2 linked regions of the Aromatoleum petrolei genome follow. The protein of the gene in region 1 binds, or shares a complex with, the protein of each later gene. Links are inferred from orthologs where the notes say so. Each region holds a gene or a part of one and is shown in the gene's direction. Other genes may lie near its edges. The genes, in order: xseA and xseB.

What was found.
Region 2: the proteins of xseA (region 1) and xseB are in contact, whole or in part, in a cryo-EM structure (PDB 8TXR), measured with the Escherichia coli proteins. The link is inferred for Aromatoleum petrolei from one-to-one orthologs.

Annotation. Positions count from the first base shown.
Region 1 is NZ_CP059560.1:3,906,465-3,917,432, reverse strand. What follows is about bases 4,694-7,526. They hold xseA (exodeoxyribonuclease VII large subunit), read left to right. Parts: upstream 4,694-5,338; coding sequence 5,339-6,715; downstream 6,716-7,526. Other genes in these bases: ToN1_RS17765 (superoxide dismutase), read left to right, coding at 6,855-7,442; ToN1_RS17775 (hypothetical protein), read left to right, coding at 5,021-5,251; ToN1_RS17780 (MotA/TolQ/ExbB proton channel family protein), read right to left, coding at 4,694-5,034. In the rest of the region: ToN1_RS17810 (6-phosphofructokinase), read right to left, coding at 1-1,159; adk (adenylate kinase), read right to left, coding at 1,245-1,898; kdsB (3-deoxy-manno-octulosonate cytidylyltransferase), read right to left, coding at 1,967-2,743; ToN1_RS17795 (Trm112 family protein), read right to left, coding at 2,746-2,937; lpxK (tetraacyldisaccharide 4'-kinase), read right to left, coding at 2,918-3,931; ToN1_RS17785 (ExbD/TolR family protein), read right to left, coding at 3,991-4,410; more of ToN1_RS17780, read right to left, coding at 4,426-4,693; ToN1_RS17760 (sulfate ABC transporter substrate-binding protein), read left to right, coding at 7,613-8,623; ToN1_RS17755 (RBBP9/YdeN family alpha/beta hydrolase), read left to right, coding at 8,655-9,083; sulfate ABC transporter permease subunit CysT, read left to right, coding at 9,164-10,000; sulfate ABC transporter permease subunit CysW, read left to right, coding at 10,000-10,920; ToN1_RS17740 (sulfate/molybdate ABC transporter ATP-binding protein), read left to right, coding at 10,917-10,968. UniProt on the Escherichia coli protein: Bidirectionally degrades single-stranded DNA into large acid-insoluble oligonucleotides, which are then degraded further into small acid-soluble oligonucleotides.
Region 2 is NZ_CP059560.1:1,228,271-1,239,236, forward strand. What follows is about bases 5,647-8,477. They hold xseB (exodeoxyribonuclease VII small subunit), read left to right. Parts: upstream 5,647-6,854; coding sequence 6,855-7,100; downstream 7,101-8,477. Other genes in these bases: ToN1_RS05575 (aromatic ring-hydroxylating oxygenase subunit alpha), read right to left, coding at 5,647-6,727; ToN1_RS05585 (polyprenyl synthetase family protein), read left to right, coding at 7,124-7,993; dxs (1-deoxy-D-xylulose-5-phosphate synthase), read left to right, coding at 8,017-8,477. In the rest of the region: ToN1_RS05555 (FKBP-type peptidyl-prolyl cis-trans isomerase), read left to right, coding at 1-87; ispH (4-hydroxy-3-methylbut-2-enyl diphosphate reductase), read left to right, coding at 127-1,065; ToN1_RS05565 (efflux RND transporter periplasmic adaptor subunit), read left to right, coding at 1,295-2,434; ToN1_RS05570 (efflux RND transporter permease subunit), read left to right, coding at 2,445-5,549; more of ToN1_RS05575, read right to left, coding at 5,627-5,646; more of dxs, read left to right, coding at 8,478-9,882; GTP cyclohydrolase FolE2, read left to right, coding at 9,939-10,748; ToN1_RS05600 (MaoC family dehydratase), read right to left, coding at 10,841-10,966. UniProt on the Escherichia coli protein: Bidirectionally degrades single-stranded DNA into large acid-insoluble oligonucleotides, which are then degraded further into small acid-soluble oligonucleotides.

The DNA of each region.
Region 1 (10,968 bases):
CGATGAGCGGGCGAAGGTAGCACCTTGCTGCATCGGTGACGTGGAGGCCGTCACCACGGATGAACCGGGCCGGCACCCGGCGCTCGAGGTTGGCGACCGCAGCCACGTCCTGGAACGCGATATCCCACTGGTAAGGGGTGTCGGAGAGTCGTCGGATCGCCGGCATGGCGCAGTCGCGCCCGGCGATGGCGGCTTCGACAGCCGCGCGACCGACAGCGCTGGACTGGGCGTGATCGACGGCAGACACGAGGTGCCCCGCGGCACGCTGCAGGTAATCGGGAATGGCCCAGTGGTGCTTGTAGCCGAGACGCGCGTGGATCAGCCGCGCGAGGCACTGACCCGCTCCACCGAGCTGCACGTGCCCCTTGCGATCGTGATCCTGCTCCATGACGAGCGTGCCGTCGGCACGACGGATCCCCTCCGACACCGTCACGGCGCAATAACCGAGTCGCTTCACCGTGGCGTCGACAGCGGCCAGGAAGGCGTCTTCGTCGAAAGGCACTTCAGGCATCAGGATGATGTGCGGCGGATCGTCCTCCGTGCGCGCGGCGAGCGCGCTCGCCGCGGCGATCCAGCCGGCGTTGCGCCCCATCACCTCGAGCACGAAAACGCGCCCGGCGCTGCTGGCCATCGACGCGATGTCGAGGCCGGCTTCCAGCATGGCCACCGCTGCATACTTCGCGGCGGAACCGAAGCCGGGCGAACAGTCGGTGCCTTCGAGATCGTTGTCGACCGTCTTCGGCACGCCCACGCACACCAGCGGGTAGCCACGCACACGGGCGGCAGCCGAGATCTTGGCGACGGTATCCATCGAGCCGTTGCCGCCGTTGTAGAGGAAATAACCGATGCCATGCGCCGCGAAGACCGCGAACAGGCGGTCGTACTGGGCGGGGTTCCGGTCGGGCGGATCAAGATCGAAGCGGCAGGAGCCAAAGGCGCCGCCCGGCATGTGCGAAAGCGCGTCGAGATCGCCGGCACCCAGCGTCGTCGTGTCGATCAGATCCTCGCCGAGGGCGCCGAGAATGCCGTGGCGGGCGGCAAGCACGGTGCCGATGGCGTCGCCGCGTTCGCGCGCAGCGGCAATCACCGCCGCCGCGGTGGCGTTGATGACCGCGGTTACGCCCCCCGACTGCGCATAGAGTAGATTTGTCCTGGCCATCGCGCTCTCGTGTGATGCCAAAGAAAACGCGGCGAGAAACGGGATGGCTCCCGCCGCTCGCCGCGCCTGTATCCGAGACGTCCGCTTATTTCAGCGCTTCGAACGCGCTCGCGGTGATCGCTTCGACCGCACCGAGACCGGAGATCTTGCGGACCTTCGGGGCGGTAGCCGCACCCGAGGCTGCCCACTTCGAATAGTACTCGACCAGCGGCTTGGTCTGGGCGTGATAGACCTCGAGGCGCTTCTTCACGGTTTCCTCGCGGTCGTCGTCGCGCTGGATGAGATCCTCGCCGGTCACGTCGTCCTTGCCCGCAACCTTGGGCGGGTTGAACTTGACGTGGTAGGTGCGGCCCGAGGCGACGTGCACACGGCGCCCACTCATGCGCTCGACAATCTCGCTGTCGGGAACGTCGATCTCGAGGACGAAGTCGATCGGCACGCCGGCCTCCTTCATCGCATCAGCCTGCGGAATCGTGCGCGGGAAGCCGTCGAACATGTAACCGGACTTGCAGTCGTCCTGCTGCAGGCGATCCTTCACCAGGCCGATGATGATGTCGTCGGAAACCAGTCCGCCCGCATCCATCACCTTCTTGGCTTCGATACCCAGCGGGGTGCCGGCCTTGACCGCGGCGCGCAGCATGTCACCGGTGGAAATCTGCGGAATGCCGAACTTTTCCTTGATGAAGTTCGCCTGAGTACCCTTGCCTGCGCCCGGGGGCCCCAACAGAATCAAACGCATGAATCCTCTCCTCCCTGTCATGCCGCGCCAGTCCGGCCGCATGGTTCCCAAAAAATGAAGCTCGAAACTTACTCGACTCGCCCCGCGCGGTCAAACACCGCCCGGACGCGCTCAAGGTCTTCGGGCGTATCGACGCCCGCCGCCGGCGCGCGTTCGACGGAAAGTACCCGAATGCGGTAACCGTGCCACAGCGCCCGCAACTGCTCGAGCGCCTCCCAGTTTTCCAGCGGCGATGGCGCCAGCCCTGCATAGCGGCGCAGGAAGTCGACGCGATAAGCGTAGATGCCGATGTGGCGCTGTACCGGAAGGCCCGCAGGGATCGCCTCACGAGATCTGGCGAAATCGTCACGCGCCCAAGGGATCGGGGCGCGCGAGAAATACAGCGCACGATCGTGCGCGTCGCACACGACCTTGACGACGTTCGGATTGAAGAATTCGGCAGCGTCGTGCAGCGGATGCGCGGCCGTCGCGATCGCTGCGTCGGGCGAATCGGCGAGGGCCCGTGCGACATCGACGATCAGGACGGGGTCGATCAGGGGTTCGTCACCCTGCACATTGACGACGATCTGGTCATCGCTCCAGCCGCGGGCGGCAACGACCTCGGCGAGACGGTCGGTGCCGCTGGGATGATCGGCGCACGTCATCAGCACGTCACCGCCGGCCGACCGCACGGCGTCGACGACACGTTCATCGTCGGTCGCGACCCACGCGGACAGCGGCCCGGCCTTGCGTGCCTGGTCGAGCACGCGCACCACCATCGGCTTGCCCCCGATGTCCGCGAGCGGCTTGCCCGGCAGGCGCGTCGAGGCGTAGCGTGCCGGAATGACGACGTGGAAGCCGGCCATGCTCAGCGGCGCAGGGCGTCGACTTCTTCGGCCGGCAGCTGGCGCGCCTCTTCCTCGAGCATCACCGGAATGCCGTCGCGGATCGGGAACGCGAGGCGGTCAGCCTTGCAGACGAGTTCCTGCTTGTCCTTGACGAAGTCGAGGGGACCCTTGCAGACGGGGCACACGAGGATTTCAAGCAGTCTGGCGTCCATGCGACAGTTTCTCCAGGATATGTTCGGCGGCGCCCGCCGGGATCTGTGCCCTGACCGGGAATTCCCAAGTGTCGGCAGGCGCGAAAGCCGAGCATTTTACCGCATCCTTGCTGGTCAGGACTTTCGCCTCGCCCGGTGCGAACGCCAGGTCGGCTGGGGTGAATGGGTGGTGATCCGGGAAGGGATGGGGCACGACATCGAGTCCCATCGCGCGCAACTGATCGAAAAATCGCTCCGGGCGACCTATGCCGGCGACCGCATGCACGCGGCGCCCCGTGAATGCGTCGGGCTGGCACCAAGACGTCGCATCCCGCAGGGAGATGAAGGCATCGCCTTCGAGCCTCATCGGGAACACCGGCGTACCGCCGATTGCCTGCCTGACTTCTGCCGAAAGGGCGCCATGGGCAATCACCACATCGACTTCGCGCAGCCGGCTCACCGGTTCGCGCAGCGGGCCGGCGGGCAGCAGCCAGCGGTTGCCGAGCGTGCGCTCGTCCACGACCGCGAGCTCGACGTCGCGAGCAAGGCGGTAATGCTGCAAGCCGTCGTCGGACACAATGACGTCGCACTCGGGATGCCGGGCCAGAAGCGCTCTTGCCGCGGCCGGGCGGTCCGCACCGACGGCAACCGGGCAAGCGGTCAGGCGCGCGAGGAGTACGGGTTCGTCGCCGTACAGGGAAGTATCGCCGTCGGCGGGAACCAGGGCGACGCCGTCGAATTGGCCGCCATAGCCGCGACTGACGACTCCGGGCACCCACCCCGCCGCGCGCAGCTCGCGCACGAGCCAATCCACGACCGGCGTCTTGCCACTGCCGCCGACAGCAATGTTGCCGACGATGATGACCGGAACCGGGAGGCGCTCGACACGCCGCAGGTCACTGCGATAGCGGCGACGACGCGTCGCGGCAAGGGCGCCGAACAGCGCCGACAAGGGGCGCAGCAGGTGCGCGACGAGCGAGCGGCGTTGCCACCACTCCGGGCTGCTGCGCGCCATGGATCAGGTGTACGGCCTCGGCGGCCGGGTCGCCGACACCGCCCCGGCGGCAAGAGGGCTCACGGGGCGGACTGGGTGGCGAAGGTGATGTGCGGCAGGCCCGCACGCTGCGCCGCCTGCATTACGTCAATGACGCTCTGGTGCGCGGCCTTGGCGTCAGCCGTGATGACCACGACTGGATCCTTGCCTCCGGCGGGAACGGCGCGACCGAGCGCCGCGGCGATCGCATTGATGCTCTTGTCGCCGACCGGCTGGCGATTGACGAGAACGTCTCCGGCGGCATTCACCGCGACCACGATCTCGCTGGGCGTAACTTCGGCGGCCTTGGTGTCGGCCGTGGGGAGGTTGATCTCGAGTCCCGACACCTTGGAGTAGGTCGTCGTGAGGACGAGAAAGATGATCAGGACCAGCAGGACATCGATTAGCGGGATCAGGTTGATGTCCGGTGCTTCGTGTTTGCGTCCGCGCTGGAAGTTCATGCGCTGCATTCCCGCTCAGGGACGACGGTCGCCGTGTACGACCTCGACCAGCTTGATCGCCTGCTGCTCCATGTCGACGACGAAGCCGTCGACGACCGCGCGGTAATGGCGCCAGAAGATGATCGAGGGAATCGCGATCATCAGGCCCAGGCCCGTGGCGTAGAGAGCGGTGGAGATGCCCTGCGCGAGCTGCTGCGGGTTGGTCGTGGCCGCTCCCTGGGCGGCGAAGATGTCGATCATGCCGACGATGGTGCCGAACAGGCCCATCAACGGCGCGATCGACGCGATGGTGCCGAGCGTGTTGAGAAAGCGCTCGAGTTCGTGCGCGACGGCGCGGCCGGTTTCCTCGATCGCCTCCTTCATGACTTCGCGCGTGCTGCCGACATTGCGCAGGCCCGCGGCGAGGACGCGACCGAGCGGCGAATGGGCCGCCACGCGGTTGGCCATCTCGGACGTGGCGCCCTTCTGGCGTAGGTCGGCGAGCACCTTTTCGAGCAGCCCTTCGGGCACGATGCGCGAACGACGCAGGGTGACGCCGCGTTCGATGATGAGGGCGACGGCAACGATGGATACCAGCAGGAGGGGCCAGACGGGCCAGCCCGCGGACTGGATGAGCGCGAACACGCAGGAACTCCGGGAACTCGAAAAAAGAAGAACTCTAACCCCGGGCCGCGAACACGGCAAGGGCGCACCCTTTTGTCATGAACGGGACAAGAATCCACAAAACCTGTGGATAAGTTTGTGGATTCTTCGCGAATTAGTCGCCAAATGGCTGTCGCGACAAGTGTTTTCTTACTGCGATGAAAAATTAAGCAACAATTTTGTTGTTTATAAACAGTGACTTGCAAATACCCCTAAATACCGCGCGGATTCGTACATACACCATTGACAGAACGGCCACCTTGTGGATTCCGCTACAATCCGCCTCATGCAGAACACCGATTCCCTTCACTTCGGCGGCCCGGAAGACGCGAACGGCCCCGGCCGGGCGATCAGCGTCTCGACGCTCAACCGGATTGCCCGCGAAACGCTCGAAGCCCGCTTCCCCTTGCTGTGGGTGAGCGGCGAAATATCCAACCTCACACGGGCGCCGTCGGGCCATCTGTATTTCACCCTGAAGGACGCCCAGGCGCAGGTTCGCTGCACGATGTGGCGCAATCGTGCCCAGCTGCTGCCGTTTCGCCTCGAGAACGGGATGCGTGTGGATGCCCGTTCTCTTGTGACGCTGTACGAGGCGCGCGGCGATTTCCAGCTCAGTGTCGAAGCCTTGCGCCAGACCGGGCAGGGCAACCTGTTCGAGGCCTTCCTGCGCCTCAAGGAAAAACTTGCGGCGGAAGGCCTGTTTGATCCGGCTGCGAAGCGGGAACTGCCGCCTTACCCGCGCCGCATAGGCGTCGTGACTTCGCCTGCGGCCGCGGCATGGAAGGACGTGTTGGCGGCGTTGCAGCGGCGTGCGCCGCACTTGGCGGTGGTCCTCTACCCGTCGCCGGTGCAGGGCGCGGACGCCGGCGCGAAGCTCGCGGAAGCCGTGCGGACGGCGGATGCGCGCGCCGCGGACGACGGCATCGACCTGCTGCTGGTGGTACGCGGCGGCGGCAGCATTGAGGACTTGTGGGCCTTCAACGACGAGGCGCTGGCGCGCGCAATCCGCGCCTGCACGGTGCCGGTCGTGAGCGGCGTCGGCCACGAGACGGACTTCACCATCGCCGATTTCGCGGCCGACGTGCGCGCAGCAACGCCCACGGGGGCAGCCGAGCTGGCGAGCGCGGGCTACCACGCCGCGCGGGCACGCGTGGGCGACTTGGCGCGCTCCCTGTCCACCGGCATGGAACGGCGCCTGCACGGACTGGCACAGCGGCTCGACCGGGCTGCGCTGCGGCTGGTGCATCCACGCGAGCGGCTGGGGCTCGCACGCGAGCGCAGCGAACTGCTCGCCACACGCCTGGGCGCGTCGATGGCGCGCCGCCTGGAACGCATGGAAGGAACACGCCGCGTCCTGGAACTGCGCCTCGTCGCCCGCGAGCCCGACCTGCGCCGGGAGATGGAGCGCTGTGCCCGTGCGGCGCAAAGGCTCAGCGTAGCAGGTGAACGCCTCGTGCAGCGCCGTGCGGAGCGACTCGCCACGCTGGCGACCCACCTGCAGCACCTGGCGCCGCAGGCGGTGCTGGCGCGCGGCTACAGCATCACGCGCGATGCCGAGGGGCGAATCCTGAGGCACGCCGACGAGACGACGGCAGGCGAGGAGATCTCGGTGGAACTCGCAATCGGGCATCTGCGTGCTATCGTGAATAGCACGAAAGCATGAAGCACGCGCTGCAGCGCGTTGCAGGATACTCCCGCGGACAGGCTGCACGGCCCGCCGGATTGCCAGCGGGGCTCAATCCCGACTAGAATAGTCAGGCTTTAACCCCGACAACCCTGAAACGAAACAGGAAGGAGAACAAATGGAACATACCCTGCCCCCCCTGCCCTATGCGAAGGACGCCCTGGCTCCGCACATCTCGGCCGAGACCATGGAGTTCCACTACGGCAAGCACCACCAGGCCTATGTGACCAACCTCAACAACCTGATCAAGGGCACCGAGTACGAGAACCTCGACCTCGAGGCGATCATCAAGAAGGCCCCCGCCGGCGGCGTGTATAACAACTCCGCGCAGGTTTGGAACCACACCTTCTTCTGGAACGGCATGAAGCCGAACGGCGGCGGCGAGCCGACGGGCGCGCTGGCCGAAGCGATCAAGGTTAAGTGGGGCAGCTTCGAGGACTTCAAGAAGGCCTTCACGACCTCGGCCGTGGGCAACTTCGGTTCGGGCTGGACCTGGCTGGTGAAGAAGGCCGACGGCAGCGTCGACATCGTCAACATGGGCGCCGCCGGCACTCCGCTGACGACCGGCGACAAGGCCCTGCTCTGTATCGATGTGTGGGAACACGCCTATTACATCGACTACCGCAACCGTCGCCCGGACTTCGTCGCGACTTTCCTGAACAGCCTCGCCAACTGGGACTTCGCCGCGAAGAACTTCGCCGCCTGACCCGGATCGGCTTGACCGGCCTGCACAGGGCCGGCTGCATGGCCTCCTCCCGTTCAACGGGCGGAGGCCATGTCGTTTGTGACTATACATTTCAGTTTTTCTTCGTTCAGGTAATCAGCGCAAGTCGGTAGATTTTCTCCATCGAATTCAATTCACCGGAGAAAGCCACCATGAAATCCACTCTCTTGCGCCGCAGCCTGATTGCCTTCGCCCTGAGCGCGGGGATCGCAGGCGCCGCATACGGGCAAACAACCCTGCTCAACGTCTCGTACGACCCGACCCGCGAGCTGTACCAGGCGTTCAACCCCGAATTCGCGAAGTACTGGAAGGCGAAAACCGGCCAGGACGTGACGATCAAGCAGTCGCATGGCGGCGCCGGCAAGCAGGCGCGCGCGGTGATAGACGGGCTGGAGGCGGACGTGGTGACCCTGGCGCTGGCCTACGACATCGATGCGATCGCGGCGAAGACGGGCAAGATCCCGGCGGACTGGCAGAAGCGGCTCGCGCACAACAGTTCGCCCTACACCTCGACCATCGTTTTTCTGGTGCGCAAGGGCAACCCGAAGGGCATCAAGGATTGGGGCGATCTCGTAAAACCGGGCGTCGAGGTGATCACCCCGAACCCGAAGACGTCCGGTGGTGCGCGCTGGAACTACCTTGCGGCATGGGGTTACGCGCTTCAGCAGCCGGGCGGCGACGAGTCGAAAGCGAAGGCGTTCGTCACCGACTTGTTCAGGCACGTGCCCGTACTCGATTCGGGCGCACGCGGCGCGACGAATACCTTCGTGCAGCGCGGGATCGGCGATGTACTGTTGGCGTGGGAGAACGAAGCCTTCCTGTCGGTGAACGAACTGGGGCCGGACAAGTTCGAAATCATCGTGCCGTCGGTGACGATCGTCGCCGAACCGCCGGTTACCGTTGTCGATGGCGTCGCCAACAAGCGCGGCACCACCGAGATCGCGAAGGCCTACCTCGAGTACCTGTACTCACCGGCGGGACAGAGGATCGCGGCGCAGCACTATTATCGCCCGGCGAAGCCGGAGCTGGCCGACCCGAAGGACGTGGCGCGCTTCCCGAAGGTGAAGACCTTCACGATCGACGGGCTGTTCGGCGGCTGGGCTAAGACGCAGAAGGCGCACTTCGACGACGGCGGCGTGTTCGACCAGATATTCACCCGTTGAGCCGCGCGTCACGATACCCGGAGAGCCGCGCATGCGACACACGACGCTGATCGTGCCGGGCTTCCACGGCAGCGGACCGGACCACTGGCAGACGTGGCTGGAACGGCGCCTGCCGGACGCGCGGCGCGTGCGCGGCGTTGATTGGGAGGCGCCGGTGCTGGCGCGCTGGGCGGCGGCGGTGCGGCGCGAGATCGACGAGTCGGCGCACTCGGTGTGGCTCGTCGCGCACAGCTTCGGCTGCCTGGCGAGCGTGGTCGCCGCGGCCGACCGGCCCGAACGGGTGGCCGCGGCGCTGCTCGTCGCGCCGGCCGATCCGGCCCGTTTCGGTCCGCTCGGACTGCTGGAGGAGGCGCCGGCGCAAGGCTTAGCTACGGCCCCCTGCTGCACACGGACTGCCGTCCGGCCAGGCATGACTGACGCCCCGACACGCCCCCTTCCCCCTTCGCAGGAATTCGAATAACCAGCCCGCTTTTTATTATTTAACGGGCCCAAGCGGTGCGCATAGACTTGAATCATGAAATGCATAGGGAGCATCACGAAATGAGCGCCAGCCGGGCCTTCCGGGTGCTGCCGGGCTTCCGCTTGACGCTCGGCTACACCCTCGCCTACCTCTCGCTGATCGTGCTGCTGCCGCTCGCGGCGGTGTTCCTCAAGACGGCCAGCCTGAGCGCCGCGGAATTCTGGGCAGTCATCAGCGCGCCGCGCGTCGTCGCAAGCTACAAGCTGTCCTTCGGCGTATCGCTCGCCGCCGCCGCCATCAACGCCGTATTCGGCCTGCTGCTGGCGTGGTCGCTGGTGCGCTACAGCTTTCCCGGCAAGCGCTTCGTCGACGCCTTGGTGGACCTGCCCTTCGCGCTGCCCACCGCGGTCGCCGGCATCGCGCTGACCGCCCTGTATGCCAAGAACGGCTGGATCGGGCAGTACCTCGATCCGCTGGGCATCCAGGTGGCGTTCAAGCCGCTGGGCGTGCTGGTTGCGCTGGTCTTCATCGGCCTGCCCTTCGTCGTGCGCACCGTGCAGCCCGTCCTCGAGGACCTCGACACCGAACTGGAGGAAGCGGCCGCCAGCCTCGGCGCCGGGCGCTGGCAGATCTTCCGTCACGTGATCCTGCCGGTGCTGCTGCCAGCGCTGCTGACGGGCTTTGCGCTGGCCTTCGCCCGTGCGGTGGGCGAATACGGATCGGTCATCTTCATTGCCGGCAATATCCCGATGGTGTCAGAGATCACGCCGCTGATGATCATCACCAAACTCGAACAATACGACTACACGGGCGCGACCGCGATCGCGGTCGTGATGCTGGCGGTGTCGTTCGCGCTGCTGCTCCTGATCAACAGCCTGCAGGCGTGGACGACCCGGAGAACCGGGAGGGACCGCTGATGGCCGGCGCAGCGACACTCGACTGGGCCGGCGCCGCGCACACCGACGCTGCCGACCGTTTCGAATCCCGGGAGGCCACGCGCGAGGAGCCTTGGATCAAATGGACGATCCTCGGCATCTCGCTCGCCTTCTTCGCGGTGTTCCTGCTGCTTCCGCTCGTAGCGGTCTTTGTCGAGGCATCGCGCAAGGGATGGGAAACCTATTGGGGTGCGCTGATACACGAGGATGCGCTGTGGGCGATCAAGCTCACGCTCACCGCGGCGGTGATCTCGGTGCCGCTCAACCTGGTGTTCGGCGTCGCGGCCGCGTGGGCGATCGCGAAATTCGAGTTCCGTGGCAAGCATCTCCTCATCACACTCATCGACCTACCCTTCTCGGTGTCGCCCGTGATCGCCGGCCTGATCTACGTGCTGATTTTCGGTGCACAGGGCTGGCTCGGCCCCTGGCTTGCCGATCATGACATCAAGGTCATCTTCGCGGTACCCGGCATCGTGCTCGCGACGGTGTTCGTGACCTTTCCCTTCGTCGCACGCGAACTCATTCCGCTGATGCAGGCACAGGGCCGCGAGGAGGAGGACGCCGCGATCGTGCTCGGCGCCAACGGCTGGCAGACCTTCTGGCACGTGACGCTGCCGAACATCAAGTGGGGACTGCTGTATGGCGTGATCCTGTGCAATGCCCGCGCGATGGGCGAGTTCGGCGCGGTGTCGGTCGTCTCCGGCCACATCCGCGGCCAGACCAACACGCTGCCGCTGCACGTCGAGATTCTCTACAACGAATACCAGTTCGCCGCCGCGTTTGCGGTGGCGTCGCTGCTGGCCCTGCTCGCGCTCGTGACCCTGGTGATCAAGACCTGGGTCGAGCACCGCGCCGGCGGCGGGAAGCAATCACGAGAAGCCCATCAGGACGCCGCATCATGAGCATTCAGGTCAGAAACATCCGCAAGACGTTCGGCGACTTCGTCGCGC
Region 2 (10,966 bases), 2.7 Mb from region 1 along the record:
GACGACGTCCGCGCAATCGTCGACTTCAACCACCCGCTCGCCGGCAAGACGATCCGCTTCGAGGTCGAAGTCATCGGTGTCCTCTGACGCCGCAGGCGGCCGGCCCCAACCCACACAGAGGTCAAGATGAACGATTCCGAAATCCTGCTCGCCAATCCGCGCGGCTTCTGCGCCGGGGTGGAACGGGCGATCGAGATCGTCGAACGCGCACTGGCGCGCTTCGGCGCACCGATCTACGTGCGCCACGAAGTCGTGCATAACAAGTTCGTCGTCGACGACCTGCGCGCCAAGGGCGCGGTGTTCGTCGAGGAGCTCGACGAGGTTCCCGCCGGCAGCACCGTCATCTTCAGCGCCCACGGCGTGCCCCAGGCGGTGCGAGCGGAGGCCGAGAAGCGCGGCCTGCGCGTGTTCGACGCCACCTGCCCGCTCGTCACCAAGGTGCATATCGAGGTCGCACGCATGCGCGAACAGGGCCGCGAGCTCGTCATGATCGGGCACAAGGGCCACCCCGAAGTCGAAGGCACGATGGGACAGGTGAAGGACGGCATCCATCTCGTCGAAAAGGTCGAGGACGTCGCAACGCTGCAGGTCGCCGACCCCGACAAGCTCGCCTACGTGACGCAGACCACCCTGTCGGTGGATGACGCGGCGACCCTCGTCGCTGCGCTGCGCGAACGCTTCCCGGCGATCGTCGGCCCGAAGAAGGACGACATCTGCTACGCGACACAGAACCGGCAGGACGCGGTCAAGTTCATGGCCCCGCGCGTCGACATCGTCTTCGTCGTCGGCTCGCGCAACAGCTCCAACTCCAACCGCCTGCGCGAAGTCGCCGAGTTGCTCGGTGTGCCCGCCTATCTGATCGACAACGCCGAAGGCATCGACCCGGCGTGGATTGCGGGACGGAACCGCATCGGCGTGACGGCCGGAGCCTCCGCCCCGGAGGTGCTGGTCGACGCCGTCATTGAACGCCTCAAGGCCCTTGGCGGCGGCTCGGTGCGCACTCTCGAAGGCGTTCCCGAGCGAGTCACCTTCCCGCTGCCTAAGGAGCTGCAGGCCGACGCCTGAGCACGTACACCTGCCGGGCTCCTCCAGAGGGGGATCCGCGGCGGGCCGGCAACCCCTTCCGCCTGCGCGCACGTGTTGCCAAGCCGCGAACAAGAGGGCTAAATATGCCGTTATCGCGCATCGTGCGGCAGCTGACCGCCCCCCTCGACCGCGCGTCCAGATACACCACTACCGGCGTGTCGCTCGAGCCGGGGTGACATCCAGCAGCCCCAGGGGAGCCCCTCCCGCGATGAAACGCAGACATTCCGAACGGCTGACGGTACTGTTGCCGACCATTGCGCTCGCCATCCTCGGGGCGTGCAGCGCACCGAATGCCGATACGCCGCAGAGCTCACCCAATGCGGCGACCTCCGCCGCCCGACCGGCCCTCACGGTCGAAGTCACCATCCCTCAGCCCGTCGCATGGAGCCGATCGATTCCCGCGACCGGCAATGTCGCCGCATGGCAGGAGACGATCGTCGGCAGCGAGATCGGTGGGCTGCGCATCGCGCAGGTGCATGCGAATGTCGGCGACCGCGTGACCAAGGGGCAGATACTCGTGACGCTCGACGACGCCGTCGTGCAGGCCGATCTCGCCCAGGCGCGCGCCCAGCTCCAGGAGGCTCGCGCGATGCACGCCGAAGCGCGCGCCAACGGAGACCGCGCGCGGCGTTTCCAGCCGACGGGCATGATGAGCGAGCAACAGGTCACGCAATACCTGACGGCCGAACAGACCGCCAAGTCGCGCATCGAGCTCGCCGCTGCGCGCGTCCAGCTGGCCGAACTGCGCGTCCGCCAGACCCGCATCCTGGCGCCCGACGATGCGCTCATCTCCGGCCGTGCAGCGACGGTGGGAACCGTCCCGCAGGCGGGACAGGAACTCTACCGCCTCATCCTTCAGGGCCGCCTCGAGTGGCGCGCCGAGGTCGCGGCCGAAGACATCGGCCAGATCCGTTCCGGCGACGCGGCGAAGCTCAAACTTGCCGGCGGAGAAACCGTGAGCGGTCGTGTGCGCAGCATCGCCCCCTCGATCGACCCGCAGACGCGCAACGGGATCGTTTATGTCGATCTCGACCAAAGCGGGGCAAAGGCGGGCATGTTCGCCAATGGCGAAATCATCCCGCTCGCCCAGGAGCTCGCCCACGCACTCAGCCTGCCGCAATCGGCCGTGCTCCTGCGCGATGGCTTCTCCTACGTCTTCCGGATCGGCTCCGACAGAAAGCTGGCGCAAGTTCGCGTGACGCCCGGTCGGCGGCGGGGTGACAGCATGGAGATCCTCGCCGGCATTGCCGAAGGCGAGCGCTTCGTCCGTAGCGGCGTCGGTTTTCTCAACGACGGCGACCTGGTCGACATAGCGGCAGCCACCCCGGCCGCTTCCCCGCAGCAGTGAGGCGCCGGCGATGAACGTATCGGCGTGGTCGATCCGCAACCCGGTCCCGGGCGTGCTCCTGTTCATCCTGCTGAGCCTGCTCGGGATACTGTCTTTCAGCCGGATGAAAGTGCAGAACTTTCCGGACATCGACCTTCCCATGGTCGTGCTCACCGCGAGCCTGCCCGGCGCGGCACCGGCGCAACTCGAAACCGAGGTGGCACGCAAGATCGAAAATTCGATTGCCACGCTGCAGGACGTCAAGCACATCTACACGCGCATCCAGGATGGGGTCGCGACGGTCACGACCGAGTTCCGGCTCGAGAAGCCGACCCAGGAAGCCGTCGATGACGTCCGCGATGCCTTCTCGCGCGTCCGCTCCGATCTGCCGGGCGACCTGCGCGATCCCGTCATCCAGCGCTTCAACCTCTCCGGCCTGCCGATCGTCACCTACACCATCGCCTCTGATACGCTGGACGAGGAAGCGCTGTCGTGGTTCGTCGACAACACGGTTGCGAAGGCCCTGCTCTCCGTTCCCGGAGTCGGCCTCGTGTCACGCGTCGGCGGAGCGACGCGCGAGGTGCGCCTCGAACTCGACCCCGACCGGCTGCTCGCGCTCAATGCCACTGTCGCCGACATTTCCCGCCAGCTGCGGCGGATCCAGCTCGAATCCTCCGGCGGACGGGCCGATCTGGGCAGCGGCGAGCAGGCCGTCAGAACGTTGGCTACGGCACTGAGCGCCGCGGAACTCGCGAACATGGAAATCGCGCTGAGCGACGGACGCAACATGCGCCTCGGCAGCCTCGGCCGGATCGAGGACACCGTCGCCGAACGACGCTCGGCAGCGCTCCTGGACGGCAAGCCCGTCGTCGGTTTTGAGATCGTGCGAGCGCGCGGTGCCGGCGAGATCGAGGTCGCCGAAGGCGTCGCCCGACGCATCCACGAGCTTTCCGCGACGCATCCCGACATCACGTTCCGCGAGGCATACAACTTCGTCGATCCGGTCCGCGAGGGTTATCACGGTTCCCTGTGGCTGCTGGCGGAAGGCGCGATCCTCGCAGTGATCGTCGTATGGTTCTTCCTGCGCGACTGGCGCGCGACCTTCGTGGCTGCAACCGCATTGCCCCTGTCCGTGCTACCGGCACTGATCGGCATGGAATACCTCGGCTTCACCATCAACGTCGTGACGCTGCTGTCGCTGTCACTCGTGATCGGCATCCTTGTCGACGACGCGATCGTCGAGATCGAGAACATCGTGCGCCACCTCCGCATGGGCAAGACGCCGTATCAGGCTGCGATGGAAGCGGCCGACGAGATCGGGCTCGCCGTCATCGCCACGACCTTCACCCTCGTCGCCGTGTTTCTTCCGACGGCCTTCATGAGCGGCATTTCCGGCAAGTTTTTCAAGCAGTTCGGCTGGACCGCGTCGCTCGCGGTGATGGCTTCGCTGCTCGTCGCCCGCATGCTCACCCCGATGATGTCGGCCTACATGCTGCGCCCCATCCCGCCCACGGCGCATGAAGGGCGGCTCACGACGGCCTACCTCGGCTGGGTGCGAGCATGCCTGACCCACCGCTGGGCCACGATGCTCGCGGCGACCGGCTTCTTCGTCGGCTCGCTTGCCCTCATTCCTCTTCTGCCCACGGCCTTCATGCCGCCTGACGATCTCGCGCAGACGCTCGTATCGATCGAGCTGCCGCCGGGAAGTCGCTTCAACGAAACCTCCCGTGCTGCCGAACAGGCCCGAGCGATCATCACGCAGAACCCCCACGTCAAGCAGGTCTACACCGCGGTAGGCGGCGGCAATGCGGGCGCGGACGCCTTCAACCTGGGTGGCGCCCCCGAAGTCCGCAAGGCCTCCCTCACGATCAACCTGACTCCGCGTGGCGAACGCGCCGTCACCAAGCAGCAGATCGAGGAACAGCTGCGTCAGGCCTTGCGCAGCCTTCCCGGTGTGCGCGTGCGCGTCGGACTCGGCGCCGGCGGCGAGAAGTACGTATTCACGCTGATCGGTGACGACCCCGCGGTGCTGTCGCGCGCGGCACGGGACGTCGAACGCGATCTGCGTGCGATGCGGGGCATCGGCAACGTCACCTCCAGCGCGAGCCTCGTGCGTCCCGAGGTCGTCGTGCGCCCGGACTTTGCCCGTGCCGCCGACCTCGGCGTCACCGCCGCGGCGATCTCGGATTCGCTGCGCATCGCCACCGCCGGCGACTACGATTTCGGCCTCGCCAAGCTCAATCTCTCGGAACGCCAGGTCCCCATCGTCGTACGCCTGCCCGAAGGGGCGCGCGGCGATCTCGAACTCCTCGCGCGCCTGCCGGTTCCCGCACGCCAGGGGAACGTCATGCTCGGCAATGTCGCGGACATCAGCATCGAAAGCGGCCCGTCCGAGATCGCCCGCTTCGACCGCCGCCGCAACATCAACTTCGACATTGAACTCACGAGCCGGCCGATGGGCGAGGTCGAGACAGAGGTCCGGGCGCTGCCCTCGTTGCAGGCGCTCCCCCAGGGCGTGATCTGGCAGCCGATCGGCGACGCCGACGAGATGCGCATCCTGTTCAAGAGCTTCGGCCTGGCGATGCTCACCGGTGTGCTCTGCATCTACCTCGTGCTGGTCCTGCTGTTCCGCGAATTCACCCAGCCCATGACCATCCTGGCGGCACTGCCCCTCGCGCTGGGCGGCGCCTTCGTCGCCCTGCTCGTTGCGGGCAGCAGCTTCTCGATGCCCTCGCTGATCGGCCTGATCATGCTGATGGGGGTCACCAGCAAGAACTCCATCCTGCTCGTCGAGTATGCGATCGTCGCGCGACGAGATCACGGCATGTCCCGCTTCGATGCAGTCATCGATGCCTGCCACAAGCGCGCCCGCCCGATCATCATGACGACCATCGCCATGGGTGCCGGCATGCTGCCGATTGCACTGGGCCTAGGGGTCGATCCGTCCTTCCGCGCCCCCATGGCGATCGCCGTCATCGGCGGGTTGATCACCTCGACCTTCCTCAGTCTGCTGGTGATTCCTGTCGTCTACTCCCTCGTCGACGACATGCTCGCGCGCTGGCGCAAGCGGCACGAGCGCCGTGCCGCGCCGCGCAACGAAAATGCCGCGGCAGACGTGCACGAAATGCGCTCCTGACCGCGCAGAATAGGAAACGGGCCGCCCGCGGGCGGCCCGTTCATCTGCACGATCCGGTACGGCGCGGCAAGGCGCCGTCAGAAATGTTCGCCCATGATGCGGCGGTAGAACTCGTGGAAGTGCTGCATTCCGTCCTCGTACGGCGACTGGTAGGGCCCGACCTCGTTGCGCCCCTCCTGCAGCAATGCCCAACGGCCGCGGTCCATGCGCTCGCCGATCACGTCGTCCTCGATCGCCGTCTCCATGTAGGCCGCCTGCTCGGCCTCCACGAACTCGCGTTCGAACTCCACGATGTCTTCCGGATAGTAGAACTCGACGACGTTGGTCGTGCGGTTCACGTCCTGGGGAATGAGCGTGCTGACCACCAGCACGTGCGGATACCACTCCACCATCACGTTCGGATAGTAAGTGAGCCAGATCGCCCCTTGCTGCGGGCGCTTGTCACCGTAGTAGTCGAGCACCGCCTTGTGCCACTTCTGGTAGGTCGCCGACCCCGGCTTCGCGAGCGAGGTGATTCCCACACGCTGCACCGAATACCAGTCGCCAAACTGCCAGCTCAGGTCGTCGCAGGTCACGAAGTTGCCCAGCCCGGGATGGAAGGGCACGACGTGGTAGTCCTCGAGATAGACCTCGATGAAGGTCTTCCAGTTGTACTTGCACTCGTGGATCTCGACTCGATCGAGCTTGTAACCGGAGAAATCGAACTGCTCTGCCACGTTCATGCCGGCCAGGTCGGCTGCGGCCGAGCGCGGCCCCGCGAACAGCAGGCCGTTCCAGTTCTCCAGCGCATCGCGCCTGAGGTTGAGGCAGGGGTTCTCGGGGAAATGCGGCGCACCGAGCAGTTCGCCCCGCTGGTCGTAGGTCCAGCGGTGGATCGGGCAGACGATGCGCTCGGCCTTGCCCGAACCTTCGAGCATGATTGCCTGGCGATGGCGGCAGATGTTCGAAAGCCGATGAACACCGTCACCGGTACGAAACAGAAGCTTGGAATGGTCGAGCCACTCCAGGGAACGATAGCTGCCGACCTCCGGCACCATCAGTTCATGACCGACATAGCCCGGCCCGGCCTGGAACAACAGACGTTTTTCGAGTTCGAAAATGCTTTCGTCGAAATACGCCGACACCGGCAACTGAGACACCGCCGGGGACAATTTGGCCTTGGAAGCAAGGTCGGACACCCCCGAACCTCCCATGAAAAGTCAAGAAATTCGGAAAAACCAGCAGACCATTTTATGCGAGAAGTAATTTGACCGCCAGTAGCGCGATCGGTTACTTTTCTCCCTTTTACTGGCCCGGCTTCGAGTCATGGCAAAGACGGCAAACTCGCCGAAATCCTTCGAATCGGCCATCGCCGAACTCGAATCGATCGTGCAGGAAATGGAAACCGGCAACATCACGCTGGAACAGGCGCTGGAACACTACCAGCGCGGCGCCGGCCTGCTGAAATACTGCCAGGAAACCCTGCAGGCAGCCGAGCAGCGCGTGCTCCAGCTCGAGAACGGCGTGCTCGCACCACTCGACAACCCCGAAGACAGGAGGAGCCCGGAGTGAGCGGGAATCATTTCGCCGCCTGGATGGAAGGCATCCAGCAACGCACCGAAACCGCACTCGGCGCCATCCTCCCCGAAGCGTCCATCGCCCCGCAGCGCCTGCACGAGGCGATGCGTTACGCCGTGCTGGGCGGTGGCAAGCGCGTGCGTCCGCTGCTTGTGCATGCGGCTGGCCAGCTCGCGGGCGCAGCCCCCGCACGTCTCGACCGCCTCGCCTGTGCCGTGGAACTCATCCACGCCTACTCCCTCGTCCACGACGACCTGCCCTGCATGGACGACGACGTCCTGCGCCGCGGCAAGCCCACCGTGCACGTCGAATACGACGAAGCGACCGCCTTGCTCGTGGGCGACGCGCTACAGGCCCTCGCCTTCCAGGTCATCGCGGAAGACCGTGTGAGCGACAATGCCGCCGTGCAGCTCGAGATGATCACGCTCCTCGCACGCGCCTCCGGCTCGCGCGGCATGGCCGGCGGCCAGGCCATCGACCTGGGCGCAGTGGGCAAGCAGCTCACACGCGAAGAACTCGAGTTCATGCACATCCACAAGACCGGCGCCCTGATACGGGCCTCGGTGCTGCTCGGCGCGCAGGCGGGCGCACCGCTTGCTCCCGAGGCGCTCGCCCACCTCGACCGCTACGGTAAACTCGTCGGCCTGCTGTTCCAGGTCGTCGACGACATCCTTGACGCGCAGGCCGACACTGCCACCCTGGGCAAGACCGCCGGCAAGGACGCGGAACACAACAAGCCGACCTACGTCACGCTCCTCGGTCTGTCCGAAGCGCGCACGCTGGCCGACGTTCTGCTCGCCGACGCCCGCGACGCCATCGCATCCTTCGGCCCCGCGGCCGCAAGGCTGGACGAACTGGCGAGTTTCATCGTCCACCGCCGATTCTGAATTCCGCCCTGCCGGACATCCAAATGCCTCAGTACCCCCTGCTGCACCGCATCGACTCACCGTCCGACCTGCGCCGGCTCGAACGGCGCGACCTGCATGCGCTCGCGACCGAGTTGCGCGCCTTCCTGATCGAATCGGTATCGAAGACCGGCGGGCATTTGTCCTCCAACCTCGGCACCGTCGAGCTCACGATCGCGCTGCACTACATCTTCAACACTCCCGACGACCGCATCGTGTGGGACGTCGGCCATCAGACCTATGGCCACAAGATTCTGACCGGACGCCGCGAAGCGATGAGCGGGCTGCGCCGGTTCGGCGGCATCTCGGGCTTTCCGCGACGCTGCGAGAGCGAATACGACACCTTCGGGACGGCGCACTCCTCCACCTCGATCTCGGCCGCGCTGGGGATGGCGGTGGCCGCGCGTGACCGCGGCGACACCGACCGCCGCTCGATCGCCGTGATCGGCGACGGCGCGATGTCGGCCGGCATGGCCTTCGAAGCGCTCAATAATGCGGGCGACACCAGCGACGTGAACCTCCTGGTGATCCTCAACGACAACGAGATGTCGATCTCGCCGCCGGTCGGTGCGCTGACCAAGATCCTCGCGCGCATGCTCTCCGGCAGCACCTATAACGCCGCACGACGCGCCGGCGAGAAGGTCCTGGGAGTTGCCCCGCCGATGCTCGATTTCGCCCGCAAGGTCGAGGAGCACGTCAAGGGCCTGATCACCCCGGGCACCCTGTTCGAGGAATTCGGCTTCCACTACTACGGCCCGATCGACGGCCACGACCTCGACGCGCTCATCCCCACACTGCAGAACCTAAAGAAGCTCAACGGCCTGCAGTTCCTGCACGTGATCACGCGCAAGGGCCAAGGCTACAAGCTCGCCGAAGCCGACCCCATCCTCTATCACGGCGTCTCCAGCTTCGACCACCGCGCCGGCATCCAGAGCGGCAAGGGTGGCGGCAAGCTCACCTATACCCAGGTCTTCGGCGACTGGCTGTGCGACATCGCCGCGCGCGACGACAAGGTCATCGGGATCACACCGGCAATGCGCGAAGGCTCCGGCATGGTGCGTTTCGCCAAGGAATTCCCTGAGCGCTACCACGACGTCGGCATCGCCGAGCAGCACGCCGTCACCTTCGCCGCCGGCCTCGCATGCGAGGGCTTCAAGCCGGTCGTCGCGATCTACTCGACCTTTCTGCAACGCGCCTACGACCAGCTCGTCCACGACGTCGCACTGCAGAACCTGCCTGTCGTCTTCGCGATCGACCGTGCGGGGGTGGTCGGTGCGGACGGCGCGACGCACCATGGCGCCTTCGACCTGTCCTACCTCGCCTGCATCCCGAACATGGTCGTGATGACGCCGGCCGACGAGAACGAATGCCGGCAGATGCTCTATACCGCCTACCGGCACAACGGCCCCACGGCAGTGCGCTATCCGCGCGGCAGCGGGATGAACGTGCGTCCCGAGCCGTCGATGACCGAACTGCCACTGGGCAAAGGCGAAATCCGCCGCCAGGGCCGGAAGGTCGCACTGCTCGCCTTCGGCAGCCTGCTGACCAACGCACTCCTTGTCGGCGAGGAGCTCGATGCGACGGTCGCCAACATGCGCTTCGTGAAACCCATCGACACGGCGCTGATCGAAGAATTGGGCGCGAACCACGAATTGATCGTGACGCTGGAGGAAAACGCGGTGATCGGCGGCGCGGGCTCCGAAGTGGCGCGCGTGCTCGAGAGCCTGCCCCACCGTCCCCGCCTGCTCAGGCTTGGCTTGCCGGACCATTTCGTCGATCATGGAGACCAAAGCCAGTTGTTCGAACAGGTCGGGTTGCACCCCGCGGGGATCCTGAGCGCCATTGAGCGCATCTATGTGCGCAATAGCTGAGCGAATTTGTCGGGAAATGGTAGCATTGACCGGCTGAACCAAACAGAGAACGCGACATGAAATCCCACGAGAGCCACGCCATCCCTGACGTCCAGAACGCCAACGACAGCCGTCAGCTGGCCATCAACAAGGTTGGCATCAAGTCGATTCGCCACCCCATCCGCGTCAGCGACAAGAGCGGTGGCGTGCAGCACACGATCGCAACCTTCAGCATGTATGTAGGGCTTCCCCACAATTTCAAGGGAACCCACATGTCGCGCTTCATCGAGATCCTCAACGGCAACGAGCGCGAGATCTCGGTCGAGTCCATCGAGCCGATGCTGCGCGAGATGGTCAAGCGCCTTGAGGCCGAGACCGGCCTCATCGAGATGAGCTTCCCGTACTTCATCAACAAGACGGCCCCCGTCTCCGGCGTCCAAAGCCTGATGGACTACGAAGTCACCTTCGTCGCCGAAATGCGCGAAGGCGACGAGTACGTGTTCGAGATGAAGGTCGTCGTGCCGGTCACGAGCCTGTGTCCGTGCTCGAAGAAGATCTCCGAATACGGCGCCCACAACCAGCGCTCACACGTCACCGTCACGGCTCAGACCAACGACTTTCTGTGGATCGAGGAGCTGGTGCAGCTCGTCGAGAGTCAGGCCTCATGCGAACTCTACGGCCTGCTCAAGCGCACCGACGAGAAGTTCGTGACCGAGCGCGCCTACGAGAACCCCAAGTTCGTCGAGGACATGGTGCGCGATGTCGCCGGCCTGCTCAACGCGGAAAAGCGCATCGACCGCTATGTGGTGGAATCGGAGAACTTCGAATCGATCCACAACCACTCGGCCTACGCGCTGATCGAACGCGACAAGCGCCGCGACGCCTGAACCGCGACACTTGAATGCAAAGCGGGAGGCCGCACGCCGCGGACCTCCCGTTTTGCATTTGACGGTACCGCCCGCGAGCGGACCAAAATTTCTCAGGCGCGTGCTGGCACCAGCATCTCCGCCTCGCCCTCCAGCACCACCTTGCCGCCCACCGAGCACACCGTGTCGAAGATCGCACGGCGCTTGGGCGTATTCAGCTCCTTCAGCGTGACGCGCGC